2 regions of the Acidovorax sp. M2(2025) genome follow, and region 2 is predicted to be linked to the other one. Evidence: riboswitches for the same ligand, from Rfam matches in the RefSeq annotation. Region 2 holds a riboswitch; the other holds the start of a gene.
The links. A riboswitch is a leader RNA that binds a small molecule or an ion and turns the genes downstream of it on or off. The one in region 2 is predicted to bind glycine.

Region 1: another riboswitch for glycine. It lies ahead of gcvT (glycine cleavage system aminomethyltransferase GcvT); the one in region 2 lies ahead of ACOYR3_RS03720 (D-amino acid dehydrogenase).

What each region holds. Positions count from the first base shown of each region.
Region 1 covers NZ_CP186262.1:3,003,561-3,018,659, forward strand. Annotated here, with positions in the region: gene ACOYR3_RS13960 (hydantoinase B/oxoprolinase family protein) at 1-1,629, opposite strand, end outside; gene ACOYR3_RS13965 (TRAP transporter substrate-binding protein) at 1,726-2,694, opposite strand; gene ACOYR3_RS13970 (TRAP transporter large permease) at 2,734-4,032, opposite strand; gene ACOYR3_RS13975 (TRAP transporter small permease) at 4,054-4,563, opposite strand; gene ACOYR3_RS13980 (TRAP transporter substrate-binding protein) at 4,687-5,658, opposite strand; gene ACOYR3_RS13985 (putative hydro-lyase) at 5,684-6,508, opposite strand; gene ACOYR3_RS13990 (LysR family transcriptional regulator) at 6,824-7,726, opposite strand; gene ACOYR3_RS13995 (Lrp/AsnC family transcriptional regulator) at 7,840-8,292, opposite strand; gene ACOYR3_RS14000 (TRAP transporter substrate-binding protein) at 8,716-9,687, shown strand; gene ACOYR3_RS14005 (TRAP transporter small permease) at 9,775-10,269, shown strand; gene ACOYR3_RS14010 (TRAP transporter large permease) at 10,266-11,543, shown strand; glycine riboswitch at 11,553-11,660, shown strand; glycine riboswitch at 11,674-11,800, shown strand; gene gcvT (glycine cleavage system aminomethyltransferase GcvT) at 11,847-13,004, shown strand; gene gcvH (glycine cleavage system protein GcvH) at 13,101-13,475, shown strand; gene gcvP (aminomethyl-transferring glycine dehydrogenase) at 13,619-15,099, shown strand, end outside.
Region 2 covers NZ_CP186262.1:797,878-812,976, reverse strand. Annotated here, with positions in the region: gene ACOYR3_RS03795 (hypothetical protein) at 1-468, shown strand, start outside; gene ACOYR3_RS03790 (HAD family hydrolase) at 500-1,144, shown strand; gene ACOYR3_RS03785 (hypothetical protein) at 1,164-1,898, shown strand; gene ACOYR3_RS03780 (hypothetical protein) at 1,895-2,221, shown strand; gene ACOYR3_RS03775 (polysaccharide biosynthesis/export family protein) at 2,239-3,321, shown strand; gene ACOYR3_RS03770 (beta-3-deoxy-D-manno-oct-2-ulosonic acid transferase) at 3,331-4,365, shown strand; gene ACOYR3_RS03765 (capsule biosynthesis protein) at 4,362-5,606, shown strand; gene ACOYR3_RS03760 (hypothetical protein) at 5,721-7,526, shown strand; gene ACOYR3_RS03755 (hypothetical protein) at 7,523-8,149, shown strand; gene ACOYR3_RS03750 (TetR/AcrR family transcriptional regulator) at 8,364-9,200, shown strand; gene ACOYR3_RS03745 (DUF2867 domain-containing protein) at 9,197-9,766, shown strand; gene ACOYR3_RS03740 (ABC1 kinase family protein) at 9,759-11,096, shown strand; gene ACOYR3_RS03735 (hypothetical protein) at 11,093-11,473, shown strand; gene ACOYR3_RS03730 (hypothetical protein) at 11,693-12,196, shown strand; gene ACOYR3_RS03725 (2-keto-4-pentenoate hydratase) at 12,227-13,012, opposite strand; glycine riboswitch at 13,167-13,256, shown strand; glycine riboswitch at 13,257-13,383, shown strand; gene ACOYR3_RS03720 (D-amino acid dehydrogenase) at 13,478-14,797, shown strand; gene ACOYR3_RS03715 (hypothetical protein) at 15,028-15,099, shown strand, end outside.

The DNA of each region.
Region 1 (15,099 bases), 2.2 Mb from region 2:
CACGTTGTGGCGCACCTGCACGGGGTTGGTGCTGACCTGCTGGCGCTCCAGTTCGGCCTGCGCGGCAGCGCCCAGGGTATCAAGCCGCTCGGCAATCAAGGGCAGCGACTCTGCAGCCAGCGGCATCTCCACCGCCTGCTCGCGGATCACGGTCTGGTCCGCCAGGCCCATGCCGTAGGCGCTGAGCACGCCCGCCAGCGGGTGCACGAACACGCGCGTCATGCCCAAGGCGTCGGCCACCAGGCAGGCGTGCTGGCCGCCTGCGCCGCCAAAGCACTGCAGGGTGTAGCGCGTTACGTCGTACCCGCGCGCCACGCTGATCTTCTTGATGGCGTTGGCCATCTGCTGCACGGCGATCTGGATGAAGCCTTCGGCCACCTCCTCGGGCTTGCGCTGGGTCTGGCCGGCAATCTCCTCGAAGCGGGCGCGCACCGCGTCAGCGTCCAGCGCTTCGTTGGCGGCCGGGCCGAACACGCTGGGGAAGTAGCGCGGCTGCACCTTGCCCACCATCACGTTCGCATCCGTCACGGCCAGCGGGCCGCCGCGGCGGTAGCTCACGGGGCCGGGGTTGGCGCCGGCACTTTCAGGCCCCACACGAAAGCGGGCCCCGTCATAGCTCAGCACCGATCCGCCCCCCGCGGCGACGGTGTGGATGCTCATCATGGGCGCGCGCATGCGCACGCCGGCCACGTGGGTTTCGAACTCGCGCTCGAACTCGCCCGCGTAGTGGCTCACGTCCGTGCTGGTGCCGCCCATGTCGAAGCCGATCACCTTCGCCTGTCCGGCCAGCCCCGCCGTGCGCGCCATCCCCACGATGCCGCCGGCCGGACCGGACAGAATCGCGTCCTTGCCCTGGAAGGTGCCCGCGTCCGTAAGCCCGCCCGAAGACTGCATGAAGAACAGCTTCACGCCCGGCATTTCGCTCGCCACCTGGTCCACGTAGCGGCGCAGGATGGGCGAGAGGTACGCGTCCACCACCGTGGTGTCGCCGCGGCTCACGAACTTCATCATCGGGCTCGTCTCGTGCGAGGTGCTGATCTGCGTGAAGCCCACCTCCTGGGCAATGCGCTTTGCAGCCTGCTCGTGCTCGGTATAGCGGTAGCCGTGCATGAATACGATGGCCACGCTGCGCAGGCCGCGGCCATAGGCGGCCAGCAGCTCGCCGCGCAGCCCCGGCTCGTCCAGAGGCTGCATCACCGCCCCCTGCGCGCCGATGCGCTCGCGCGCCTCGATCACCTCGGCATAGAGCAGCTCGGGGAGCACGATGTGGCGGTCGAACAGGCGCGGGCGGTTTTGGTACGCAATGCGCAGCGCGTCCTTGAAGCCCTGTGTGGTGATGAGCAGCGTGGGCTCGCCCTTGCGCTCCAGCAGCGCGTTGGTGGCCACGGTGGTGCCCATCTTCACGCACTCCACCAAGTCAGGCGTCACCGGTTCGCCGGGCTGCAGGCCCAGCAGGTGGCGAATGCCGGCCACCGCCGCGTCCTTGTACTGCTCGGGGTTCTCCGACAGCAGCTTGTGCGTGACCAGGGTGCCGTCCGGGCGCTTGCCCACGATGTCGGTGAAGGTGCCGCCCCGGTCGATCCAGAACTGCCAGCGGCTGCCATGGGGGTTGGTGTTGGTTGCTTGCATGGTGTTGAAATGCGTCAGAAAGAAAGGAAGAACAGATAAGAAGACGAACGAGCACGCAATGCGCGAGGCGGGGCGGAGCCGTGCCCGGCAGCGCGATCAGCGCTGGAAGTAGTACGGAATGAAAATCTTGTTGGCCTCGTTGCCCACGGACTGCACCCATTCGCGCGAGAAGCGTTCGCCCAGGCGCTTGAGTTCGGCGTCCAGCTCGGCGGGCGCGCGGCCCACCTGGATGCCCTTGCGCTGCAGCTCGCCCACCGACTCCTGCGCGATGGTTTCGCTCAGCGCCCAGCCCCGGGCCTCGGCCTCGGCGGCCACCTGCGTCACGGCCTGGCGCACCGGTGCCGGCAGTGCGTCAAATGCCTTCTGGTTCACGAACACGATGTTCTTGGGAAACCAGGCGTTGATGCCGTAGTACTGCCGGATCTGGCCCCACACCTGGTTCTCCACGCCCGTGAGGGCCGAGGTGATCATGGAGTCGAGCTTGCCCGCGGCCAGCGCCTGGTTGACCTCCACCATGGGCACGTCCACCGGCGTGGCGCCCAGCAGCTCGGCAATGCGCACGGTGGCGGGGTTGTAGGTGCGCATGCGCGTGCCCTTGAAGTCGGCAGCCGACTTGACCGGCGCCACCGAGAACAGGCCCTGCGGCGGCCAGGGCACGGCATACAGCACTTTCAGGCCCCGCTGCGCGAAGTGCCCTTCGATCAACGGACGCTGCAGGTCCCACAGGCGGCGCGCGTCGGCGTAGCTGCGCACCACGAAGGGCACGGCGTCGGCGCCGGCAATGGGCATGCCTGGCACCAGGCTGGTCATGATGGTCTCGCCCGCCTCGGCCTTGGCGTCCTGCACAGCCTGGGGGATGTCGCCTAGCTTGAACAATGCGTTGTTGGCGTGCACCTCAATGCGCAGCGCACCGGCCGAGGCACGCTCCACCTCCTGGGCAAATTGCACGATATTGCGCGTGTGGAACGACTCCGCGCGGTAGCCTGTCGCCAGCTTCCACACGCTCTGCGCGCACAGCGCCGGGGCCGCGGCCAGCGCGGCCAGCAACAACACAAGGGCTTTCATGGCAGGACTCCTGGGCGGCGTTCTGGTGGCGAAAGCCGGTCAGCCCTGCATCTGGCGGGGCAGCCAGAGCACGACATCGGGCGCGAAATACGTCATGATGACCGCGGCGATCATCAGCACGAACAGGGGCAACGCAGTGCGCGCAATCCAGGTGACCTCGCGCCGCGTCATGCCCTGCAGCACGAACAGGTTGAAGCCCACTGGCGGCGTGATCTGCGCCATCTCCACCACCAGCACGATGAAGATGCCGAACCACACCAGGTCGAAGCCCGCGGCCTCCACCGTGGGCAGCAGCACGGCAATGGTCAGCACCACCATGGAGATGCCGTCCAGGAAGCACCCCAGCAGGATGAAGAACACGATGAGCAGCAGCATCAGCGCGAACGGCGACAGGTGCAGCGCGCCGATGAACTCGGCCAGGTGGCGTGGCAGGCCGATGAAGCCCATGGCCAGCGTGAGGAAGGCGGCGCCCGCCAGGATGAGGCCGATCATGCAGTACACGCGGCAGGCGGCGAACAGGCCTTCCTTGAAGGCCGCCCAGTCCAGCGAGCCCTCGATCTTGGCGAGGATGAGCGAGCCGGCCACACCCAGCGCGGCCGCTTCGGTGGCCGTGGCAATGCCGCTGTAGATGGCGCCCAGCACCACGACGATGAGCGAGACCACGGGGATCAGGTGGCGCGAGGCGTAGAGCTTCTGCGCAAAGCTCAGGCGGGCGTCCGGCGCAGGCACCTTGTCCTTGTTGAACAGGGCCCACACGATGATGTAGCCCATGAACAGCGCGGCCAGCAGCAGGCCCGGGATCACGCCGGCCAGGAACAGCTTGGAGATGGACACGTTGGCGGCCACGCCGTACACGATCATGATGATCGAGGGCGGAATGAGCAAGCCCAGCGTGCCCGCCCCGGCCAGCGTGCCCACGGAGATGTCCTCCGGGTAGCCGCGCTCCTTCAGCTCGGGCAGCGTGATCTTGCCGATGGTGGCGCAGGTGGCGGCAGAGGAGCCCGAGATGGCGGCAAAAATGGTGCAGCCCACCACGTTCACGTGCAGCAGGCGGCCCGGCAGGCGCTCCAGCCACGGGGCCAGTCCCTTGAACATGTTGCTCGAAAGCTTGCTGCGGAACAGGATCTCTCCCATCCACAGAAACAGCGGCAGCGCCGTCAGCGTCCAGCTGGAGGTGGAACCCCAGATGGTCAGCATCATGCTGTCGCCCACCGGGCGGCTGGTGAAGAGCTCCATGCCCAACAGCGCCACGGCCAGCAGCGACAGGCCGATCCACAGGCCCGAGCCGAGCACTGCGAACAGCGCCACGATCAGGCCGAAAGCAATAAGGATGTCCATGTTGTGTTCTCCTTGCGGGTGTTACTCGGAGCGGGCCGATTCGGACACGGCCATGAAGGCCACGCCCTGCAGCCGCAGCACCAGCGCGTGGGCAAACGACAGCGCAAAGCCAATGCAGCCCAGGGCCATGCTGATCTGCGGGATCCACAGAGGCGAGGCGTCCGCCGCGGGCGAGATGTCGTGCGTGGCGTAAGAAATCCACACAGAGCGCACGGCGTAGCAGGCGATGTAGACCGTGAGGACCAGCGCGCTGGCCAGGCAGAACCACTCGAAGGCCGAGCGCAGGCGTGCGGGCAGGCGGTCCAGCACCAGCGTCACGCGGATGTGGTCGCCGTTTTGCAGCGTGCCGGGCAAGGCAAAGAACAGCGCAGCGGCAATGGCGTAGCCCGCATAGGCGTCCAGCCCATCAATGTTCAGATGGATGACCTCGCGGGCAAAAACGCCCAGCGTGACGGCCGCGAACGCAGCCAGCATGGACAGGCCGGACAGCAGCATCAGCAGCCTGTAGAAATTGCGGACGAGTTTGTCCATGGCGTACTCCCGGTAACGCTTGAAAAGTGAAGGGAAAGGAAAGGAAAGCGGCGGCGCGGTGAACGGCCGGCGGCGCGTGCCCGGCACGGCCCCCGCCGCGCGCGGGGACCGGTGCGGGCGGACTTACTTCTTGCGGTAGGCGTCGATGATGGCCTGGCCCTCGGTGCCTGCGGCCTTTACCCAGTCGGCCGTCATCGCGTCGCCAATGCCGGCCAGCTCCTTCTTGATGCTGTCGCTGGGTTCGGCCACCGTCATGCCCTTGGCGGCAAGTTCCTTCACGAACTCCTTGTCCACCCGCTCGCTGGTGGCCCAGCCCCGCGCTTCGGCGGCTGCGGCGGCCTTGAGCACGGCCTCCTGCAAAGGCTTTTCCAGCGCATCAAACGCCTTCTGGTTGACCACCGTGGCATTGCGCGGCAGCCAGGCGCTGACCGGATAGAAGTACTTGACCTGTTCGTACAGCTTGGACTCCACGCCGCTGGCGCTGGAGGTCAGGAAGTTCTGCACCGTGTTGGTCGCCAGGGCCTGGCCCAGCTCCGACAGCTGGATCGTGACCGGCTGGGCCTTGAGCAACTGCGCGATGCGCGTGGTGGCCGGGTTGTAGGCCCGCATCTTGGTGCCGACAAAGTCGGCGGGGGTGCTCACGGGCTTGAGCGAGTACAGGGATTGGCCAGGCCAGGGCACGCTGAAAAGCACCTTGATGCCCTGCGACGCCAGCAGCTTATCTTGCGCGGGCTTGGCCGCCAGGTACAGGCGTTTGGAGTCGGCATAGCTCGTCGCCAGGAAGGGAATGGAATCCACCCCGAAGAGCGGGTTCTCGTTGGACGCGCCCGAGAGGATGAACTCCGCCGAGGGCACCTGCCCCGTCTGCACGGCGCGCTTGATCTCGTTGGCCTTGTAGAGCGAGCCGCCGGGATGCAAAGTGATCTTGAGCTTCCCGCCCGTGAGCTGATCGACTTCGTTGGCAAACTGCTGCACGTTCTGCGTCTGGAAGCTGTTGGCGCCGTAGCCGGTGGGCAGGTCCCATTTGACCTGGGCCTGGGCCTGGGCCAGGCCCATGCCGAGGGCGGCCGTCATGCACAGTGCGATTTTTTTCATGAGGAGACTCCTGGAGGGTTGCCGCTTAGAAGCTGGCAAGGTGGTGGTTGAGAAGGTCGGTGATCAACATGCAGCCCGGCGCATGGGTGATGCAAAACGCCGGCTGGGCATTCAAGATGGCGGACTGCGGCGTGACGCCACAGGCCCAGAACACGGGAATCTCGCCCGGCATCAGCTCCACCGCGTCGCCGTAGTCAGGCAGGGCGATGTCGGCAATGCCGATGAGGGCGGGGTCGCCGATATGCACCGGCGCGCCGTGCACATTGGGAAAGCGCGAGGTGACCTGCACCGCGCGGATCACGTCCACCGCGGGCATGGGCCGCATGGACACCACCATGGCGCCGCCGAACGGCCCCGCGGCCTCGGTGGCGATGTTCGTGCGGTACATGGCCACGTTCTTGCCTTCGTTGATGTGGCGCAGGCTGATGCCGGCCTCCTGCAGTGCCGCCTCAAACGAGAACGAGCACCCCAGCACGAAGGTCACCAGGTCGGGCCGCCACAGGGCCGTGATGTCGCCCACTTCCTGCGCCAGCTCGCCGTGGCGCCACACGCGGTACTGCGGCACATCGGTGCGGATGTCGATGCCCTCGCCCAGCGAGGGCAGCGCCGTCTGGCCGGGCTCGCTCACGGCCAGCACCGGGCAGGGCTTGGGGTTGCGCTGGCAAAAGCGCAGGAAGTCGCCAGCCAGCACCTCGGGCAGGATCACCAGGTTGCCCTGCACGCGGCCGTGCGCCAGGCCGCTGGTGTGCGACGCCCAGGCGCCTTCACGAATCACGCTGCGCACATGGCCGGGGGTGTTGATGCCTTCGGAACCGAATACTTCCACCGCGGCTTGAACTGCTGAATCCACCATTTTTCCTCGCATTGAGAAATGTCAATTGCATGACGTTGGGGCGGATTGTGTGGGGGTGCAACCGGGCTGGCAAATTCAAAAACTTTCTATCAGCTCATCGATTTTTTCGATGTTCACCATTGGTGAATTGCGAACCAAATTGGTGCCAAGGGTTAACCCCTATGCACCACGCCAGCGCAGTTTCAGGGATAACCCTGAGCGCTGGGACGGGCCTGCAGACGCCGCAACGCAGCAACGCAGCAAGGCCACGGCGCGGCGCCGCCGACCCGCGGCGCGCGGGCGGCACGGCGCTCAACGATGCTGGGAGGTAGGTCAGCCGCGCTTGCGTGCAGCGGCTGGCAGTGCGTCGATGAATGCAAGCGCCGACCGAACGACGGCCTCCATCGCCGGAGAGGACGGGTCTTCACGGTAGCTCACATGGATGGGCAGGGGCCGCAGCGCGGCGTCGCAGGCCAGCACGCGCAGGTCCGGGAAGGCCAGCATGCGCTGCACCGCCAGGCGCGGCAGCGTGGCCACGCCAAAGCCGCCCTGCACCAACTGCACCATGGCCGAGATGGACGAGATGGTGTGCACGCAGCGCGGCTCCACCTGCGCATGGCGCAGGGTATCCAGCAGGTACACATGCGGCTGGGAGCCGCGCTGGAAGGTCAGGATGTCGGTGTCTGCAAAGTCCTGCAGCGTGTACCTGCGCTTGCGGTGCAGCTTGCTGTTGCCCACGAACACCATCTCCATGGGCGCCAGGGCTTGGCTGCGAATCCCGTCGGCCGACGCGGGCAGTGCGGCAAAGACTGCGTCCAGCGTGCCGCGGCGGACCTGGTCGAGCAGCACGGGAGTGGGCTCCACCGTCAACTCCAGCTCCAGCAGCGGGTTGTCCTTGCGCAGCTGTTCCACCCATGGAATCAGCCACGAATGCAGCACCGATTCAATCGCCCCCAGGCGGAAGGACACCTCCAGCGGCGCCCCTGAACCCATCTCGGCCTTGAGCTGGCGCTGCAGTTCCAGCATGCGCCGGGCGTAGCTCAGGAACCGCGTGCCCGCGACAGTGAGCTTGAAGTGCTTGTCACGCCGGTCCAGCAGCAGCACGCCCAGCTCTTCCTCCAGCGCTGCGATGCGGCTGGACATGGCCGACTGCGTGAGGAACAGCTTCTCTGCGGCGCGCGTCACGCTCTTGAGGGAGGCCACCCAGTAGAAGGCTTCAACAAAACGCAGGTTCATGGACGGTGCTCCGCAGGCGGCCAGCGGTGCTGGCTCGCTCGAGTTTGCTATTGTTTCAGTAGCTGCTTGCGCTTATCCGCAAAGCGCTGGCGGCCATTTTTATTCAAGAATTTTCACCCCAGCGGCAGGTCCGCCTTCTTCAGCGTGCGCAGCACAAAGCTGGAGCGGCTGTGCCGGATGCCCTTGATCTTGTAGAGCTTCTCGCGCAGCAGGCGCTCGTAGTCGCGCGTGTCCTTGACCACGATGCGCAGCAGGTAGTCGTAGTCGCCCGACACCAGGTGCGCTTCGATCACCTCGGGAATGCTGGCCAGCGTCTCGCCAAACTTTTCCAGCGTGTTGTCGGAGTGGCTGTCCAGCGTGACCTGCACCAGCACCGTGTCGGCCAAGTCCAGCGCCTGCGGGTTGATGCGCACCGTGTAGCCCTGGATGACGCCCGCCTCTTCCATCTTCCTGATGCGGCCCCAGCACGGCGACGGGCTCAGGCCCACGGCCTGGCCGATCTCTTGCAAACTGGCGCGGGCGTTGCCCTGCAGCACAGCGAGAATTTTTCTGTCCAATCGGTCCATCGGGCTAATTATTCACGCAACTCGATTGACGCAGAAAATTATTCTGCAATCGGCACAATACTCACCAAATTCAGAAGATTCGTCTCCACCGCGCAGCGCATACTTTCTTCCATCAAGGCGCTCTTACCGGAGTGCACGAAATGGCAAGGCCCCGGCTGGTTACCGCCAGCGCGGGGCCGTTGGCATGGCGGCGGGCGCACCACGGCAGCGCCCCATCCGCGCCGAACGCAAGACACCGGGCGCCGCCATGCGCCGGCGCTACGGCTGCCCAGAACCCCCTGCAGTTGATAAGCACGCTTACCAGCACAAACCCGGATGCCCGGTGCGATGCTGCACCGCCATAATTTGTGCGAGGCCTGGGGCCGCCCCTGCGGGGCGCCGCGCGTTCTTCCGCCCCCGCCCACTATTCCAACAGGAGACAGCATGCAACTGACCAAACTCGTCGTCGGCCTGGGCCTTGCGCTCGGCTTTGTGGCGTCCGCGGCTGCGCAGACCACCATGCGCATCAGCATCTCGACGGCCCAGAACTCCCACCAGGGCGTCGCCATCGACACGTTTGCCAAGGAAGTCGAGAAGCGCACGGGCGGCCGCTACAAGGTGCAGACCTTCTACAACGGCGCCCTGGGCGGCGAGCGCGAATCCATCGAGGCCGTGCAGCTAGGCACGCAGGAGCTGGCGTTCAGCTCCAGCGGCCCCGTGCCCAACTTTGTGCCCGAGACGAAGATCCTGGACGTGCCCTTCCTGTTCCGCGACAAGGCGCACGCCCGCGCCGTGCTGGACGGCCCCATCGGGCAAGACCTGCTGTCCAAGTTTGACGCCAAGGGTTTCAAGGCGCTGGCGTGGGCGGAAAACGGCTTCCGCCACATGACCAACAGCAAGCGTGACGTGAAGGAGCCCGGCGACCTGAAGGGCCTGAAGATGCGCACCATGGAGAACCCGGTGCATATCGCTGCCTACAAGGGCTTCGGCATCATCACCACGCCCATGGCCTTCCCGGAAGTGTTCACCGCCCTGCAGCAAGGCACGGTGGACGGCCAGGAAAACCCCCTGTCGGTCATCATCTCGGCCAAGTTTGACCAGGTGCAAAAACACCTGTCGCTCACCGGCCACGTGTACTCGCCCTGCATCTTCCTGATGAACAAGGCCGCGTTCGACAAGCTGTCGGCCGCCGACAAGCAAGCCTTCCTCGACGCAGCCAAGGAAGGCGCCAAGGCCAACCGCGCCCGCGTGGACGAAGACGATGCCAAGGGCGTGGCCGACCTGCGCGCCAAGGGCATGACCGTGATCGACAACCTGGACAAGGCCAAGTTCGTGGCGGCGCTGGCGCCCGTGAATGCCGAGTTCGAAAAGCAGTTCGGCAAGGCTGCGCTGGACAAGATCCGGGCCGTCAAGTAACCCGCAACGCGTGCGGCGGACGCACCCGTTGCTCCTGGTCCTGGCTTTCAACGCCCGTTTGCCGCGCGCAAACGGGCTTTTTCATTCATGAAAAAAATCTTTCTTCAATGGGAACGGTGGAGCACCGGCGCCGCCATGGCGGGTGCCTGCCTGATGCTGGCCCTGGCATCGCTGCTGGGCATGTTCCAGATCGTCATGCGTTTCGTGCTGGAGCAGCCGGCCGAGTGGACCGAGGTGCTGATCCGCTTCAGCCTGATCTGGATGGTGTTCCTCGCCATTCCTGCGGCCTTTCGCCAGGGCGCCATGGTGAGCGTGGACGTGCTCTACCGCTGGAGCCCGCCCGCCCTGCGGCGCGTGCTGGATGCGGTCGTGAGCCTGGCCGCGCTGGCGCTCATCGCGGTCATCGTGTGGTTCGGCTGGGACTACGCCCAGCGCGGCGGCGTGCAGTCGATGGCGGGGCTGGAATCGGTGTCGATGTTCTGGGCCTATGTCGCCATGCCGGTGGGCGGCCTGTTCAGCGCCGTCGGCATCGTGGGCAACTGGCTTGACCCGCAGCGCCAGGAACTGGAGACCGCGCAATGACCCCCACCATGCTCGTCACCATGGTGCTGTGCTTCGCACTCACCGTCTCCGTCGCGGTGTCCATCGGGCTCGCGTCGATCGTTGGCATCCAGGTGTCCAACGCCAACATGCTGATCTCGGTGAAGGAAATGTTCGCCTCAATCAACAAGTTCCCGCTCGCGGCCATTCCCTTCTTCATCCTGGCGGGCAACCTGATGGAAACCGGTGGCATCTCGCGCCGGCTGGTGGAGTTTGCCAAGAGCATCGTGGGCGGCGTGCAAGGCGGCCTGCCCATGACCTGCGTGCTCACCTGCATGATCTTTGCGGCGGTGTCGGGCTCGTCGGTGGCCACCACGTTCGCCATCGGCGCCATCCTGATTCCGGCGCTCATCAAGCATGGCTACCCCACCAGCTACGCGGCCGCGCTGCAGGCCACCAGCGCCGAGCTGGGCGTGATCATTCCGCCCTCCATTCCCATGATCCTGTACGGCGTGAGCGCCGAGGTGTCGATTGGCGAGCTGTTCATCGCAGGCTTCGGCCCCGGCATCCTCATCAGCCTGGCGCTGATGAGCTTCGTGTGGGTGTATTGCAAGATCAAGGGCTGGGGCAAGAACGACGGCGACGGGCGCATGCCCCTGGGCCGCGCCACCTTGCAGGCGGGCTGGGCATTGCTGATGCCGGTCATCATCCTGGGCGGCATTTATGGCGGCGTGTTCACGCCCACCGAAGCGTCGGCCGTGGCGGTGTTCTATGCGCTGTTGGTCGGCGTGCTCATTTACCGCGAGATCAAGCTGCGGGACTTGTACGCCATCCTGCGCAAGTCGGCCATCTCGTCCGCGGTGATCATGTTCATCATCGCCAACGCGGGCCTGTTTGCTTTTCTGATCACGCGCGCCGGCGTGCCCGACGCGATCGGCCACTGGCTGGAAGGCGTGCTGCAATCGCCGGCCATGTTCCTGCTGGGCGTCAATGCGGCGCTGTTCCTGATCGGCATGTTCATCGAGACCAGCGCCGCCATCATCGTGCTCGCCCCCATCCTCGCCCCGGTGGCCCAGCACTTTGGGGTGGACCCGGTGCACTTCGGCCTGATCATGGTGGTGAACCTGGCGCTGGGCATGATCACCCCGCCCTTCGGCGTGAACCTGTTTGCGGCGTGCACGGTGGCCCGGATTTCGCTGGACCGCATCGTGGGCCACCTGCTGCCGTTCGTCTGCGTGATCCTGGTGTGCCTGCTGGTCATCACCTACGTGCCAGGCATTTCGCTGAGCCTGCGCGACCTGGTGTACGCCAAGTAGGCATTACAATCGTGGCCGTCAGGAGAGAGTGCCCCACCTTCGCAACGAAGGCAGCGCGGCACCGCCGAAGGCGCAGGCAGCTGCCGAACGCTCAGGCAAAAGGACTGGCAACCGCCCGCAGCGATGCGGGCGTTACCTTGCTGGAGAGAGATGGTCCCGCCGCATCGCGCGATGGGCCATCCACCGAAGGAGCAAGCCGCGCGGCCAGCCAGGGCGCCGCGGTGAATCTCTCAGGTAAAGCGGACAGCAGGGCAAATCCCGCGATCCATGGGGTCGCGGCCACCATTTGCCCGGAGTTCCGCCTTGACCGCCACGCCCGCTTCCGCATCCGCCCCCCTGCTCACCACGCCCCTGAACGCCCTGCACATTGAGCTGGGCGCCCGCATGGTGCCGTTTGCCGGCTACTCCATGCCCGTGCAATACCCCGCCGGCCTGATGGCCGAGCACGTGCACACGCGCACGGCCGCGGGCCTGTTCGACGTGTCGCACATGGGCCAGCTCAAGCTCATCGGTGCCGATGCGGCTGCAGCCTTCGAGACGCTGATGCCCGTGGACGTGATCGACCTGCCCGTGGGCAAGCAGCGCTACGGCCTGCTGCTGACCGATGAGGGCACCATCATCGACGACCTGATGTTCTTCAACCAGGGCGTGGTGGACGGCGAGCCCACGCTGTTCGTCATCGTCAACGGCGCCTGCAAGGTGGGCGACATCGCGCACATCCAGGCCCGCATCGGCCAGCGCTGCAAGGTCGTGCCCATGCCCGACCACGCCCTGCTCGCGCTGCAGGGCCCGCAGGCCGTCACCGCCCTCGCCCGCCTGGCGCCCGGCGTCGAAAAACTGGTGTTCATGACCGGTGGCGCGTTCAGCATTGCGGGCTGCGACTGCTTTGTGACCCGCAGCGGCTACACCGGCGAAGACGGCTTTGAGATCTCCGTGCCCGCCGCCCAGGCAGAGACGCTCGCCCGCGCCCTGCTGGCCCAGCCCGAAGTGAAACCCATCGGCCTGGGCGCGCGCAACTCGCTCCGGCTGGAAGCGGGCCTGTGCCTGTACGGCAACGACATCGACACCACCACCACCCCGCCCGAGGCCGCACTGAACTGGGCCATCCAGAAGGTGCGCCGCACCGGCGGTGCGCGGGCGGGCGGCTTCCCCGGCGCCGACAAGGTGCTGGCGCAGATCGACAACCCCGCCAGCCTGCAGCGCAAGCGCGTGGGCCTGGTGGCGCTGGAGCGCGTGCCCGTGCGCGAGCACACCGAGCTGCAAGGCACGGACGGCCAGAAGATCGGCGAGGTCACCAGCGGCCTGCTGGGCCCCACGGTGAACGAGCCCGTGGCCATGGGCTACGTGGATGCCGCCCACGCCGCCATCGGCACGCGTGTGAACGCCATCGTGCGCGGCAAGGCCGTGCCGATGGAAGTGCGGGCCATGCCTTTCGTCCCGGCCAACTACTACCGCGGCTGATTTCGCGGACGGCAGCGCATACGGCGTCCATTCGCCCCGTTCGCCCGCTACATTGCTGATTCCTTCATTTACCCCCTTTGCCTGAGGAGCTTCCCCATGACCGTCAAATTTTCCAAAGAACACGAGTGGATCAACGCCGCTGATGCCGCCGCTGCCGTGGTCGGCATCACCGTGCATGCGCAGGATGCGCTGGGCGACGTGGTGTTCGTGGACCTGCCCGAAGTCGGCAAGACCTACAGCCAGGGCGAAGTGGCCGGCGTGGTCGAATCCGTCAAGGCCGCTGCCGACGTGTACATGCCCGTCGCGGGCGAGATCGTCGAAGTGAACGAAGCCCTGCGCGCCGACCCGTCCCTGGCCAACAGCGACCCGCTGGGCGCCGGCTGGTTCTTCAAGGTCAAGCTGTCCGACGCCGGCCAGCTGGCCGAGCTGATGGACGAGACGACCTACAGCGCCTTCGCCGCCAACGCCTGAACGCCGGGCTTGCCGCACAAAGCGCCTCAAAAACCATAGCTGCTTGCGCTTTATCCATGCCGATCTCAGACCAAAATCGATCTGAGGTTGGCTAAAAACAAGCGCGAGCAGCTCCCCTTTTCATAGCAGACCACCGCCCCACCATGACCGCCGCCCTGCCCCTCTCCGCGCTGGAGAACGCCGCCGAGTTTTTGCCCCGCCACATCGGCATCGACGCGGCGGATGAAGCCCACATGCTGTCCGTGATCGGCGAGGCCTCGCGCCGCGCGCTCATCGACTCCATCGTGCCGCGCTCCATCGCCCGGGGCCGCGCCATGGACCTGCCGCCCGCCACCACCGAGGCCGCAGCGCTGGCCGAACTCAAGGCCATCGCCGGCAAGAACAAGCTGCTCAAGAGCTTCATCGGCCAGGGCTACTACGGCACGCACACCCCCGGCGTCATCCTGCGCAACATCCTGGAAAACCCCGCCTGGTACACCGCCTACACGCCCTACCAGGCCGAGATTTCGCAGGGCCGCATGGAGGCGCTGGTCAACTTCCAGACCATGGTCTGCGACCTGACGGGCATGCCCATTGCCAATGCGTCCATGCTCGACGAAGCCACCGCCGCCGCCGAGGCGATGACGCTGGCCAAGCGCTCCGTCAAGAGCAAGAGCAATGTCTTTGTGGTGGCCGGCGACGCCCACCCCCAGACCATCGAAGTCATCCAGACCCGCGCCAAGCCCCTGGGCCTGGAAGTGCGTTTGGCCAACTCGGCCGAAGAATGGAACACCCTGCTGGCGGGCGAGTACTTTGCCGTGCTGGCGCAATACCCCGCCACCAGCGGCCGCATTGACGACCTGCGCGCCGACGTGGAAAAGGCCCACGCCCAGCAAGCCGCCTTCATCGTGGCCGCCGACCTGCTGGCGCTCACCCTCATCACGCCGCCGGGCGAGTTTGGCGCCGACATCGTGGTCGGCACCACCCAGCGCTTCGGCATGCCCATGGGCGCGGGCGGCCCGCACGCCGCCTACATGGCCTGCCGCGACGAGTTCAAGCGCAGCATGCCCGGCCGCCTGGTGGGCGTGAGCGTGGACGTGCACGGCAAGCCCGCCTACCGCCTGGCCCTGCAAACGCGCGAGCAGCACATCCGCCGCGAAAAAGCCACCTCCAACATCTGCACCGCCCAGGTGCTGCCCGCCGTGGTGGCCAGCATGTACGCCGTGTACCACGGCCCCGAAGGCCTGCAGCGCATCGCCCAGCGCGTGGCCGCCTACACCGCCATCCTGGCCCAGGGCCTCAAGCAGCTGGGCGCCCCCGTGCGTGAACAGGCCACCTTCGACACGCTGAGCCTGCACACCGGCGCCGCTACCAAATCCATCGCTGCCCGCGCCGTATCCATGGGCGCCAACCTGCGCATTTACTTTGAAGAGTACCTGTGCCTTTCGCTGGACGAGACCACCACGCGCGCCGATGTCGAGCTGCTGTGGAAGGTCTTCGCCAAGGACGGCCAGACGCTGCCCACCTTCGACGCATTTGAAAACGGCGTGGAGCCGCTGATCCCCGCCGCGCTGCGCCGCACCAGCCAATACCTCACGCACCCGGTGTTCAACACCCACCACAGCGAAACCGGCATGCTGCGCTA
Region 2 (15,099 bases):
GGCCTCGATAGCTATCTGGCCGATCTTGCGCAGCACACGGGGGGCCGGCTCACCCAGGCCCTCAACATCAAATCCGATGGCCTCGCCGTTCCGCTGGCGCGCCACATGCGAGAGTGCGACCACCCCTGGTTCGTGTTCGACATGTCCGTACCGGACATGGTCCAGCACCTTCGCGCCGGAAACCCCTGCTTCGCGCGCATGAGTGAATACGAGGCCTTCCCACAAGCCTTTGCCGGCCAGATCCAGGGCATCTGGCTCGATGCGTTCCAGTCCACCTGGTATTCGGCCAGCTTGATCGAGTCGCTTCTCGGGCAGGGTTTGCGCGTGTGCGTCGTCTCACCCGAACTGCACGGCCGATCCGACGCCGAGGATCTCTGGCGCGCGTTGCGCCCCCTGCGCGAACACCCCGACCTGCTTCTTTGCACCGACCTGCCAGAAGCCGCCCGTGCGCTCCTGAGGCACGCATGAGCATGAATCACCCACTTGCAAGGCCACCGCAATGATCAAGGCTGTTTTGTTCGACATGGATGGCGTACTCATCGAGGCCAAGGATTGGCACTATGAATCGCTGAACCGGGCACTCGCCCACTTTGGCATGGAGATCTCTCGCCACGAGCACGAGACGACCTTCGATGGCCTGCCCACGAAAAAGAAGCTGGAGATGCTGAGCGTGGAAAAAGGCCTGCCGCGCGCGTTGCACCCATTCCTGAACGACCTGAAGCAGCAGTACACGGTGGAGATCGTCCATACGCTCTGCCGTCCGCGGTTCCTGCAGGAGCAAGCGCTGTCGCAGCTGCAGCGCAATGGGTTCAAGCTCGCCGTCTGCTCCAACTCCATCCGGGCAACGGTCGAACTGATGATGGAGAAGGCCGCCCTCGCCCCCTATCTGCACCTGATGCTGTCCAACCAGGATGTTGCCAAGTCCAAGCCGGCGCCGGACATCTACCTCAAGGCCATGGAGCGCTTCGCGCTGCAGCCCGAAGAATGCCTGGTGGTGGAGGACAACGAAAACGGCATCAAGGCGGCCATGGCCTCCGGCGCCCACGTGCTCGTTGTCGAGGACGTGGCGGACACGAACATCACCAACATCATGGCCCGCATCAACGAGATCAACGTCCTGAGCACGGCGCAGATCGCCGCGTGACGGCACAGGAGGAGTTCCCATGCACACCACCCATGTTCTCATCCTGGCCGCCAGCAACAAGGGCCGAGACCAGCGCGAATACCCCGGCTTTCTGAGTGAAATGGACGGCGAATGCCTGCTGGAAAAGCTCTGCCAGAAGGTCCACGAGATCCCGGACCGGAAGGTCTGTTTCGCGTTTCTCGCGCAGGACGTCAAGAAGTACCGGCTCGCAAGCATTGCCGACCTGATCAGCCCGGGAGCCGCGTTGGTCAAGGTGCCCAGCAACACCAAGGGCGCAGCCTGCACGGCCCTCTTGGCTGCAGCCGAGCTGGACGCCAATGACGAGCTGGTTATCGTAAGCGCCAACGAGTTCATCGACGAGCCCCTGGGGGCCCTGGTCGCCGGCTTCCGCGCAAAGCAGTACGACGCAGCAACCCTGGTTTTCCCCTCCGTCCATCCCCGCTACTCCTACGTCAAGGTGCAGGACGGTCTGGTCAGCGAGGCTGCGCAGTGCATGCCCATCAGCCGCAACGCCACCACCGGCTTCTTCTGGTTTCGCAGGGTTGGCGACTTCATTGACGCCATCGAGTCGGCCATCCGCAAGGACGCGCACCACGAAGGCCGGTACTACGTGGCCCCGCTGCTCAACGAGCTGCTGCTCAAGGGTCGCAAGGTGGGGGCGCTGCCCATCGAGTCGCGCCACTACCTGCCCCTCAAGTCCGAGCGGCAGATCGCGGCTTTCGAAGACGCACACATGCAGCAGGTCGCGGCGTGAAAGTCCATCACCTCTCCCAGATGGTCAAAGGCTGGTTCGTGGGCAGCTTCACCCCCAGCGTGGTCCAGACCCACGCGGTCGAAGTGGCGGTGAAAACGTACAAGGCGGGCGACAGGGAGGCCCAGCATTTCCACAAGCTGGCCACTGAAGTCACCGTGGTCGTCAGCGGCCGCATCCGCATGTCAGGAAGGGAGTTCGGCGCCGGCGACATCGTGACCCTGAAGCCGCTGGAGCCGACCGACTTTGAAGCGCTGACCGACGCGGTCAATGTCGTGGTGAAGCTGCCCGGCGCGGCGGATGACAAGTACCCCGGCACGCCCTGAACGCCCACTCCATTTCCATGAAATCCATTGCCTTCGCCCTGTGTGTCGGCGCCGCCGTAGCAGGCTGCGCCTCCGATGCCTCCTTTCTGCCCCGCTCGGGCCCGGCGGCTGATCAGCTGCAGTCGTCCGTGCCGGGCGTGAATCTGGTTCGTCTCGATCTGCCGGAGTCGCAGCGGCTTGCGTCCCTGGCCGACCAGCGCAAGACCAGCTTCACCCAGCTCGGCGCTGCGGCCGCCTACCGCGACACCATCGCCGTGGGCGAGGTGGTGCAGGTGACGCTCCTGGAGGCGGCGCCGGCCATGCTGCTGGCCGGGGCCGCCGACAACCTCGGCGGCGCCCGGTCCCTGCAACTGCCGGATCAGATCGTGCAAACGGACGGGTCCATCAACGTCCCGTTTGCGGGGCGCCTCCAGGTCGTGGGCAAGACGCCCCAGCGGGTCGAAGCACAGATTGGCGAAGCGCTCAAGGGCCGGGCCAACCTGCCGCAGGCCCTTGTGCGGGTCAACGGCGTGGCCCAGGAGGTCACGATCGTGGGCGAAGTGCGCGCGGCCCGACGCCATCCGCTGTCGCAAAAGCACGAACGGCTCCTGGACGTGATTGCCGCTGCCGGCGGGGCTTCAGCGCCTGTTGAAAAGGTCAGTGTCTCGCTGTCGCGGGCCGGCACCACGGTGGAGCTGCCTCTGCAGCGTGTGATTCGCGAGCACCGGGAAAACGTCGTGATGGCCGCCGGCGACGTCGTGACCCTCTACCACCAGCCCCAGCATTTCGTGGCCTTGGGCGCCGTCAACAAGCAGGGCGAGGTGCCCTACGAGGCCACCGGCATCACGCTGGCCCAAGCGGTGGCGCGCGCGGGAGGTCTGGTCGACAGCCGGGCCGCGCCCACCGAGGTGTTCCTGGCACGCCAGAGCAACGGCGAGGCCACCGTCTACCGCCTGGACCTGAGCCGCCCGGAGGCCCTGTTCGTGATGCGCAACACGCCGGTGAGCAGCGGCGACATCGTGTACGTGGCCAATGCACAGGCGGCCGAACTGCAGAAGTTCCTGCTGCTGGTGGGCTCGCTGGTGTCGCCGGCGGCGGCAGTGAACACGATGAACAACTGAGCCGCGGCCATGGACTTCTGCTTCGGCTTCAGCCCCCTCAAGCGCAAGCGTCTGGAAGCGTTTACCCGCGCGCGCGTGACCCCCATCCGGGCCTGGTCGAGGCAGTTGCCGGACGGCGCACGCGTTTTCGTGTGGGGCGCTGGGGTTCTGCCGGCGCGGTTCCATGCCCGCAGCCCGACCGTTGTGCGCGTGGAAGACGGCTTTCTGCGGTCAGTGGGCCTGGGTGCTGCATTTGCACCCCCCATTTCCTGGACCTTTGACACGCAGGGCCTGCACCACTGGGGCCACAGCCCGACCGACCTGGAAGCGCTGCTGGAAACGCGGCCCTTCAGCGACGCACAGCGGGCCATGGGCCTGCGTCTCATCCGCGCGCTGCGCCTGCACAAGCTCAGCAAGTACAACCTGCCCGCAGGCAAGGCGTGGAGCAGCCTGGACCGCTGCCAAGCCCACCCCGGCCGCAAGGTCCTGGTGATCGGGCAAGTTGCCGACGACGCGGCGCTGCTGGGGATTCGCACGCCCGTACGGACCAACCGGGACCTTCTGGCGCAGGTGCGCGCCAGGCACCCTGCGGCGTTCATCGCCTACAAGCGCCATCCCGATGTCATTGCAGGGCTGCGCCAGGGCGCCGACGACGACGCCGGTCAGTGGGCCGACGCCGTGATGGAAGGCGTCAGCCTGCAGGACGCACTCCCATGGTTTGACGAAGTGCACGTGCTGAACTCCCTGTCCGGCTTTGAAGCCTTGGTCGCCGGGAAGCCGGTGGTCTGCCATGCCCAGCCGTTTTACGCGGGATGGGGCCTGACCGAAGACTTGCAGCCCTGCCCCCGGCGCTCGCGCCAGCTCGAGCTGAGCGAGCTGGTCTACGGCGCATTGGGTCTCTACCCCACCTACGTGCATCCCGACACCGGCCTGGCCATGGATGTGTTCACGGCCATGGACTACCTCGCACGGCTGCAGATGCGGCCTGCGGCTGCGATGGGCCGCGCCGGCCTGCAGGTGGGTCGCCTGCGGGGCTGGCTTCTCCGGCGGAGGTCCGCGGCATGAAGCACCCGCTGTTCCAGGAAAACTGGCACGGGCGCCGGGTCGTGCTTCTCCAGGGTCCGGTGGGACCCTTCTTCTGGAGGGCCGCAAAGTGGCTGCGTGCGCAAGGCGCCACGGTTCGCAAGCTCAATTTCAATGGCGGGGATGTCGCGTTCTTTCCCACGGGGCGCCTGTTCACCCGCCGTGCGGACAAGCTGCAAGGCGCGCTGCGCTCGCTGCTGGAGGCCCACGGGATCACCGATGTATGGCTTTTCGGGGACTGCCGCCCGATCCACCGCGTGGCCATCGAACTGGCGAAGGCGCTGGGGGTGGCGGTCTGGGTGTTTGAAGAGGGCTACTTCCGGCCGGCCTTCATCACCTGCGAACGCGGCGGCGTGAACGGCCACAGCGCGCTGCCCACCGTGGCCACCGCGTACGCGGACTGGCCCCTCGGGGACGGGGAGCCGGGCCTTCTGCCCGCCCGCCCGGGGACGTTCCGGGCCATGGCCGTGCAGGCCTGCACCTACTGGCTGATGGCAGCGCTGCTATGGCCTTTGACCCCCTTCTACCGGCACCACCGCAGCCTCAACGTGCCCGCAGAGGCCGGCCGCTGGCTGCGCGGATACGCACGCAAGCTGTACTTCCTGTCCCGGGAACGAGGGCTGCAAGAACTGCTGGTCGGCCCATTCAGCGGCAAGTTTGTCCTGGTGCCGCTGCAGGTCCACAACGACGCCCAGGTAACGGTCCATAGCGGCTATGCTGACGTGCGCGAATTCATAGTGCAGACCCTGGAGGCGTTCGCCCAGCATGCCCCTCAGGACCACGTGCTGGCCTTCAAGCACCACCCGCTAGACCGGGCGTACCGTGAGTATGGCCGCTGGATCCGCAAGCAGGCCGCCGGCCTGGGGCTGGCGGACCGGGTCTACGTGCTGCACGACCAGCACCTGCCCACCTTGCTGGACCACGCCGCCGGCGCCGTGGTCATCAACTCGACCGTGGGGCTGTCCGCCATCCACCAGGGCGTGGCAACCCATGTGATGGGCAAGGCCTTTTACGGATTCGCAGGCTTGACGCACCAGGGCTCCTTGTCGGACTTCCTGGCCAGCCCCGCAGCCCACAAGCCGGACGCAGAGCTGTACCGCCGGTTTCGCGCGGCCGTGATATCGACCACCCAGATCAACGACAACTTCTACAAACCCATCCGGGGCTTTGCCGTGGCCCGCGCCCCGCAGGGCGGCCCGGCGCCCAGCCGGTTGTCCGTCTAGCCACCAACCATGCTTGCGGCAATTGCCGGGAAAGGCCCGCGCCATCACGCACGCGCTCCCGGCGAGCGCCGCAGTTGCGCGGGCCGTCCCGGCCCCATCCAGCACCTTCACCCCATGCCCATCATTCAATTGCGCCACATGTCCAAGGTGGCTTCTTTCAGGCCCGCCCACAGCGCGGCGGTGCCCCGCGCCGTATGCAAGGCACTCGCCCAGACGGCGGCACTCGTCACTTTCCGCAACCTGGAGTCGGGCAAGCCCGACCTGCGGATCCGGCACGTGAATGCCACTTCGCGGTTCTTGCAGTTCCAGGCAGACTGTCTGCTCTTCTACGGCGTCGAGGGCGACTCGCCGCTGGCACCGCTCATCCTCTGGGACGCTGCGCACGCCCTGCCGGTGGGTGGGCGCATCGGCATGGCGGCGGATTTCGTGGACACCCCGTTTCTTGCACGGGACTACTTCGCGGGGGCACTGCAGAGCGAGGCAGCGACCGACGACGGCATCCGCTGGTTCACCAAGACGGCCCTGCTGCCCGCCGAGCAGGATGCGGGCCTGGATGCCTGGACCTTCGGCATTCCCGTGGGGCCCGAGGACGCCACGCCGCTGAACAAGACGGTGGAGCGGATCCTGGAACTGGACGTGCCCACGGCCGAGATCCTGCTGTGCGGGCGCCCCGGCGCCAATTTCAAATACTTCGACAAGGTCCGCATCGTGGGAGAAGACATTCCCGCGCCGCCGCTGCGCATTGGTGAAAAGAAGAACCGCCTGGCCCAGGAGGCGCGGCATCCAAATCTTTGCATCATTCACGACCGGGTATTTCTCCCCAGGAACTTCCACGAGGCCGTGAAGCGGTTTGGGGACTTCTTTCCCCTCACCACCATGCAGAGCTTGTGGTTCGACGACTATCACAACTGCGTGCCGTCGCGCTACTCCGACACAGGCGTGACGTTCAGCCTGAAGACCATGCCCGTGGCCGGGCTGATGCGCGACAACAATGTCGAAGCCCCCTCGGTCCTCTCCCCCTCGGTGTTTCCGCTGTCCGATCAAAGCGGCTTCTATACCGCCAATTCGCTCAAGTACAGCGAAGCTGCGTACCCCACCGGCAGCATGTACCTGTGCAAGCGCTCCGTGTGGAACCTTGTCCCGCAGACGCATCTGCTCCATTGGAACGAGTTCGAGGACCTCGAGCAGGCGTACCGTGCCGTCGCGGCCGGAGTGCCCCGCAAGGTCAATCCCTTTGCCCTGACCCAGACCCTCATGACCCGGGCCCTGCTCAACAGCGCCAAAAGCGGTGTGCTTGTCGAGCAGTTGAAGGGAGCACCGACCTTGCGCAGGGCCTGGACGGCCGTGCTCCCCCTCCGGCGCAAACCCGCGCTCAAGGTGAGCCAGGAGTCCGCGCTGCGCGCCATGCAGCGCTTCGTTTCCAAGTACTCCGCTGACCGCGAGCAGTTCCAGCTGCCGTCCCAGGCGGTGGTTGATTCGGCCTCGCGGTTCGAAGCCATCATCCGGATCCTCCAGCGCGCCAAGGTACCCGTCCAGCAGGGCCCCCTGCGCCAGTTCGTCGCGGACTTCGAAAAGCTCGTGATGTTTGACCAGGTGCCGTATTCGATGGTGGACGACATTTGCCGGGACATCGTGTTCCACAAGATGTCGGCGGTGGACGCTCTGCTCATCAAGAACCCGTTGCTGCGCCGGCACCTCACGCTGCGCCCGTCCAAAGGCATGTTCTACCAGTCGCTGGAAGACTATTTCACCAAGCCCTCCCTGGCGCTGCGGCTGGGCACCCTGCTCTCGGCCCTCTACCTGTACCGCTCGCGCAAGGACCTCGTTTTCCTGGAAGGCGGGGTGCTCGCCTACTACCGGGCGATCCTGCAGACAACGCCCTTCCATTCGCGGGGCAGCGCTCAGAAGGAAGGCGCATGATGCATGTGTTCATTGCTTCCACGTCGGCGTGGACGAATCATGGCCCTGCATGCACGGCCATCGCCCACCGGATGCTGGCCTCCACGGTCGCATCGCCGCAGACCCTGGTCATTGACCTGCCCACCGCGCAGCGGGAGCCCCAGACGGCCGATGGGACGGCACTGGCTGCAGCGCCCACGCCGGTGTCCATGCGCTCCTGGATCGATCACTTCTTTCGCGACCAGCCCATGCTGGACGTGGAACGCGTGCATCGCGCCGCGCGCGAGCTGTGCACGGAAGGGACCCTGATCGCAGCCATTGATGCGTCCGCCCTGGATGCGGGCCTCATCGACCGCACCATGAACCAGCTGCGCATCGCCTTCTATGGCTGCGCGCATTGGCCTGGCGTGCTGGTGCTGGTCGTGGACGACGCCATCCTGCACGACGTGGCCGGCTTCGCGGGCCATGTGTTCTATGTCCAGCCCCAGGTGACGGGCCAATCCAAGATCAACGCCCAGCTGCGCCACCTGGTCCGCTTTGCGCGCATGGAAGGCCTCTTCGGCCTGCGCCACAGCGTGGTGAACAGGTTGAACAATTGGCTCGACCGCCTCCGCCGCGGCCTGAGCGTCACCGAAGAACACTGACCGCGAGGCCGCCCCGGGGCGCTGCAACAGCGCGCCGGGGCAGCGGCCCCTTTCCCTTGCCGGCCCCGCGGCGGCTTCCCCCTTGCACCAACCTCTGACGCCGGCCCTCGGCAGGGACGGCCGTGCGCGTCCCTGCCGGCCGCAGAACAACGCGCTTGACGCTTTAAACAAAAATAACTATTCTTTAATCAACTTAAAACTTCATTTTTATGAAATGAAAACCACCCGCCAGCAGCAAGAGGCCACGCGCCGCCAGATCCTGGCCAGCGCGGTGGACCTGATGACCCGCCAGGGCTTTGACGGCACGACGATGAAGGACATCGCACGCGCCGCCGGCATTGGCGACGCCACGATCTACAAGTACTTTCCCACCAAGGACCGCATCGTGGTGGGCTACCTGGACGACGCGGTGCAGCAGGCGCTGGACGCCGCGTTGCAGACCCCGGGCTTCGCTGGCTACCAGCTGCAGGAAAAGCTGCAGCGCCTGACGGACGCGGTGCTCGAGCACCTGCTGGCCGACCGGGAATTCGTGGCGCAGGTGCGCACGCTGGCCCAGCGCTCGCCCCTGTCCATGCTGGCCGAGCCGCTGGCCGCGCGCCAGCGCTTGCGCGAAGCGGTGGCCAGCTTTCTGGAGGCCGCCGAGGCCAGCGGCGAGATCGAGCCCTGCGACTTCAAGGGCGTGGCGGGCAGCCTGTACACCGACTACCTCGCCGGTGTGGTCACGTACTGGCTGGGCGACACCTCCGACGAGTTTGCCGACACCGCGCAGCTGGTGGACCTCTCGCTGGGCGTGCTGGTGCAGACGCTGCGCAGCGGCCTGGTCAACCGGGTGCTGCAGCTGGGCGGCTTTGTGTTGCGCAGCCAGATGGCCCGCATGGCCCAGCACCGCAGCGGGCTGCTAGGGCTGCTGCAGCTGGCCCGGCAGACGGTGGGCAGCGCACCGCGGCGGGAGCAGGCCGGGGAGGACGCGCCGCCCGCGCCCGCCCGCAAACCCCGTGCAGCACGGCCTTCAGCAGCCTCCGCCAGCAAAAAGAGGAAGGGCACCCCATGACCGCCACCTCGCCCCCCCAGGCTGTACCCACCGTGCGCGCCACGCAGGTGCCGCCCGGCACCGCCATCCACGCCACGCTGCCCGGCGCCCACTTTTTCGATGCCTATGAGGTGGCCGACCGGCACCCGGAGCGCCCGTCGCTGCAGGCGTGGCTGGACGTGGCCGCGCGCACCCCGGCGTGGACACGCGCGCTCATGGCCGTGCGCAACCAGGCCGTGCGGCTCGTCGGTCTGAAGGACCTGGGCCAGCTGCACGACGGCCACCCGCCCGCCAGCGGCCGCGCGCTGAACGACGCGCGCAGCTACCGGGTGGGCGACCGCGTGGGCATCTTCCGCATCCGGCACCTGAGCGACACGGAAGTGGTGATGGGCCAGGACGACCGGCACCTGGACGTGCAGGTCTCCATCTGCAAGCGCGCCGCAGCCCCGGGCGCCGCGCCCACCGTGGTGCTGAGCACCGTGGTGCACATCCACAACCTGCTGGGCCACGCCTACATGGCGGTGGTCACGCCCTTCCACCGCGTCATCGCCCGCGACACGGCGCAGCGCCTGGCACAGCATGGTTAGCGACCGCGCCCCGCGCACCAGCAAACTGGCCCGCAGCGCCATCACCGGGCTGGCCGCCGCACGCATCGGCATGGCCGAGGTGGGGCACCGCACCCGCCGCCGCACACCCGCGGCCCAGGCCGAGCATGAAGCCGCCGTGGGCCGCATCCTGTTTGGCGCGCTGGGGCAGTTGCGCGGCTCGGCGCTGAAGGTGTCGCAGCTGCTCAGCATGCACCCGCAGCTGCTGCCCGAGGGCGTGCGGCGCGAGCTGGCCCGCGCGCACTGCCAGGCCCTGCCGCTGAACCGCGCGCTGGTGGGCCGCGTGTTCCGCCAGGCGTTCGGCCAGGAGCCGGAGGCGCTGTTCGATCACTTCGAGCCCACCGCGTTTGCCGCCGCCAGCCTGGGCCAGGTGCACCGCGCCCAGCTGGCGGGCCACGGCACGGTGGCCGTGAAGGTGCAGTACCCCGGCATCGCCAGCACCATCGCCAGCGACATGCAGCTGGTGCGCGGCGTGCTGCGCACCCTGGCCCACACCGACCTGCCCCTGCCGGAAGCACCCGTTGTGCAGGCGGTGATGGACGAGATCGAGGCCACCTTGCTGCGCGAGGTGGACTACCTGCAGGAGGCGGCGCAGCTGCAGTGGTTTGCGCAGCACGCGGCACAGCCCGGTGTGGTGATCGCGCGGCCCGTGCTGTCGCACACCCGGGCGCAGGTGCTCACGCAGCAGTTCCTGCCCGGCCAGCCGCTGCAGGCCTGGCTGGCCACGCGGCCCCGCCAGGCGCTGCGCGACCAGGCGGGGCAGCGCCTGTGGGACTGGTTCCTGCACTGCACCTTCGTGCTCGGCAGGGTGCATGCCGATCCGCACCCCGGCAACTTCGTGTTCACGCCGGACGGCGCGGTGGGGGTACTGGACTTCGGCTGTACCCGCGAGCTGTCCGCGCCGTTCCGGCACCACGTGGCCAGCGCCTGGTCGGCCCTGCTGCGGCCGGCGGGCGATCCGCAGCGCGATGCGCAGGTGCTGCAGGCTTACCAGGCCCTGGGGCTGGCCCGCCCGGACCTGGCCGTGCCCACCTATGCGCGCGACATTGCCCCCGTGCTGGCAGAGATGCAGGCCTGGCAGGTGGAGCCGTTCACCCGGCCGGTGTTCGACTTCGGCACCAAGGCCCCCGTGCCCCTCACCCCGCCAGCGCACCAGCGCGTGCTGGGGGAACATCTGGTGCAGGTGCCGCGCGAGATGCCCGTTTTCGAACGCATGTGGATGGGCCTCATGCACCTGCTCACCCTGCTGGGCGCGCGCGTGCACACGCACCACCCCCAGATCCACGGCAGCGGGCCGCATTCGCCGGCATGAACACCGCACTGGTCCTGGCGGCGGTGGGCCTCGCGGTGGTGGGTGCGGCCCACTCGGTGGTCGGGGAACTGCGGGTCTTCCGCCCGCTGCGCACGCGCGGCGTGGTGCCCACCGCGGGGCAGCCGGTGCTGCGCGAACGGCAGGTGCGCATCCTGTGGGGCACCTGGCACTTGGCCACCGTGCTGGGCTGGGCCTTGAGCGCGCTGCTGTGGCGCCTGGGCACCGTGCCTGCGGACCCCGACCTGGACGCCTGGGTGGCCGATGTGGCGGGCGCCGCCACGCTCGCCAGCGGGCTGCTGGTGTTCTTTGCAACGGACGGCCGGCACCCCGCCTGGGTGGCGCTGCTCACGGTGGCCGCCCTCGTCTGGTGGCGCTGACCCGGCGGGCGGCGGCAGCGTGAAAAACATCACGGAATTGCGGCCTTTCGCACGGTCGGGAAACACTACGTCACAAGTCTTCGCCAAACGCCTACACCGGCTTGACAACCCGCACGCACCATGAAGGCTCCGGTTCCGCAAGGAATCACTTGTCAGACGCCTCGGACATGTCCTCCAGAACCCGCGTGAGAACGTTGAACAGGCGCCAAGGAGACCACCATGCACCGCAATGCACTCGCCGCTGTTTCCGTCGCCCTGCTGTCCGCCCTGGGCACCGCCACCGTGGCGCAGGCACAGACCAGCGCCACTGTCGTGATCCAGTCGGGTCCGCCCCCGCAATACCGCCCGGCCGCGCCCGTCGTTGTCCAGTACGGCCCGCCGCCGCCGCCCCGCCACGAAGTCATGCCCCATGCCCGCCGTGGCATGGTGTGGGTGCCCGGCCACTGGGAATGGCGCGGACACCGCTATGTGTGGCTGCAGGGCTACTGGGTGAAGGCCCGCCCGGGCTACTACTACCGCGAGCCTCGCTGGGTGGAGCACGGCGGCCGCTGGGAGATGCGCCCCGGCGGGTGGGACCGCGATGGCGACGGCATTCCCAACCGGTATGACCGGGACCGCGACGGTGACGGCATCCCGAATCGCTACGAGCGGCCCCGCGACCACGACCGCGACGGCGTGCCCAACCGCTACGACCGCCGCCCCGACAACCCGTACCGCCACTGACGCACGGCGGGTGGCCGGCGCGTGAACGCCTCAGTCCACGCGCAGCACGGCGGACCCGAGCCCCGGAAAGTCTGCGACCACCTCGGTGCCGGGTGCGACCAGCACCGTCCCCGTGCAGGAGCCGGTAGTCACCCACTGGCCTGCGCGCAATCCACCCAGGCTGGCGGCGCCGCCGCTGGCCAGCCATGCCAGCAGGCGCAAGGGGTCGCCCGCAGGGTTGCCGCCTGCAGCGTGCCGCACCGCCGCTTCGCCATTCACCCACAGGCAGACCGGCTGCTGCAGGGGCCGCACCGCCGCCACGTCGGCGGAGCCGGAGCCCACCACCAGGGCGCCATGGCAGGCCTGGTCGGCCAGCCGGCTCCACTCGCCTTGTCGCGCCCAGGCGGCAAAGCGGGTGTCGCACACCTCGATAGCGGCGCGCACCGAAACCACGGCAGCCAGCACCTCTTCGGGGCCGTACGGTGTGCTTCGGGGAGGCAGGTCGGCGCCCAGCTCATAGACCAGTTCGGCCTCCACGCCAACCACCGCAAAATCCGCGGCCGCGAGCCGGACGGTCGGCGGCTCTCCGGCAGCCACCCACACGGAATCGCGGGTGAGGGCCGCACGCGCGGGCTGGGCCTGCGGGCTTGCGGCCCCAACCTTCCAGCCGGCCACCTCCGCGCGCTCGCGCACCACCGCGTCCTGCACCGCATAGGCCTGCGCGGCGTCCCGCGGCCGCAGCCCCGCGGGCAAGTCCAGCGGCCGGGGCATGCGCCCCTGGCGCGCCATGGTCAGGACGGCAGCGGCGGCAAAGGCATCAAAAGCGGTGTCGGGCATGGAAGGCATCCTGGCGTGCGGGGCGCAGGCCGTTGGTTGGGTGGAGGGAAACAGCAGTGCGACGGATTATGGCCACCCGGCCCTGCTCGCATCAGCAACGATTGCCGGCCATTAGCACGGCAAGATGCCGGTGGGCGCCGCAGTGCTTCCTAGAATCAGCCCCGCAGGAGAGCACGCGGCACCGCCCGCGTCACCGAAGGCGCAAACTCCCATGCACGCTCAGGTTCCGTACTGCATCTTTTTTCAAAAGCCGTCTGGAGAGACGCCACCGCCCCGGACACCACGGGGCTGCGTAGCGCACCGAAGGAGCAAGCCGCAGCCCGGGTGGGTGCGCGGTGAATCTCTCAGGTACCAAGGACAGGGGGAGCGGCAGCTTGGCGGAAGCGCGCCAGCTGCATGCTATTAAATTTATAGCTGTCTGCGCACATCCATCAAGCGCCAGAGCCCAGAAAGGCTTTGAAAATCATGCGCGTGATCGTTTTGGGTGCCGGCTTGCTCGGCGTGACTTCGGCGTATTTCCTTGCACAGCGCGGCCACGAGGTGACCGTCATCGACCGCCAGGCCACACCCGGCGCCGAGACCAGCTTTGCCAACGGGGGACAGATCTCGGTGAGTCATGCCGAGCCCTGGGCCAACCCCAGCGCGCCGCTGAAGGTGCTGCAGTGGCTGGGCAAGGAAGATGCACCGCTGCTGTTCCGCCTGCGCGCGGACATGCGGCAGTGGCTGTGGGGCCTGTCCTTCCTGCGCAACTGCACGCCCGCGCGCACGCGCCACAACATCGAGCAGATCGTCAACCTGGGCACCTACAGCCGCAGCGTGCTGCAGCAGCTGCGCGCGGCCACGGGCCTCCAATACGACCAGCGCACGCAGGGCATCCTGCACTTCTATACCAACGCCCAGGAATTCGAGGGCGCGCTCGCCCCCGCGGAGCAGATGCGTGCGCTGGGCTGCGAGCGCCAGGTCATCAGCGCCGACGAGGCCGTGCGCATTGAGCCGGCCCTCGCCCACATCCGCCCGCAGCTGGCCGGCGCCACCTACACGGCCGAGGACGAATCCGGCGACGCCAACCAGTTCACCCGCGAACTGGCCAGGTTGTGCGAGGCGGCAGGCGTGCAATTCCGCCTGGGCCACCACATCACCGCGCTGCGCGAGGTGGCCGGCCGCATCGACCATGTGGAAGTGACCAATGCCGAAGGCCGCTTCGAGCGCGTGCGCGGCGATGCCTTCGTGCTGGCGCTGGGCTCGTTCAGCCCGCTGCTGGCCCAGCCACTGGGCATTGAATTGCCCATCTACCCGGCCAAGGGCTATTCGGTGACCATGCCCGTCAAGGACGCGCGCTTGGCGCACCAGGTGAGCCTGACGGACGATGAGTTCAAGCTCGTGTTCTCGCGCTACACAAGCGAACGCGGCGGTGACCGCCTGCGCATTGCCGGCACGGCGGAGCTGAACGGCTACGACCGCCACCTGAACCCCGTGCGCTGCGAGGCCATCGTGCGCCGCGTGGAGCAGCTCTTCCCCGGCGCGGGCGACACCGCGCAGGCCCAGTTCTGGACGGGCCTGCGCCCCGCCACGCCCAGCAACGTGCCGCTGATCGGCGCCACGCGCCTGGGCAACCTGTTCCTCAACACCGGCCACGGCACGCTGGGCTGGACGCACGCTTGCGGCTCGGGCCAGGCCCTGGCCGACATCGTGAGCGGCCGGGTGCCGGAGGTGGACTTTGCCTTCCAGGGCGTGCAGGGGCGTCGCCCCGGCGCGGCCCTGGTGCCGTCGCGCACGGCGGCTTGAGCGGCTTGAGCCGCCTGCCCGCCGGCGGCGCCCACCTCGCGCGCAATGCCCAGGCACCGCGCGGGGCGCCGGGCGGCGCTACTCGGCCGCGCCCGTGGCCTGCGCTATGAAGCGCTCCACGGCCTGCATGTCCGCCCCGGCATACAAAGGCATCACGCCACCGCTGCCGACCCCGCGGAGCTGGCGCGCGGCAAAGCGCTGTTCACCACCCTCCAGCCCGCCTGTGCCGCATGAGCGCCAAGGAAGCGGACGGCCTGCTGGCGCGCGGCGCGGTGCTGGTGGATACCCGCACCGAAATGGAA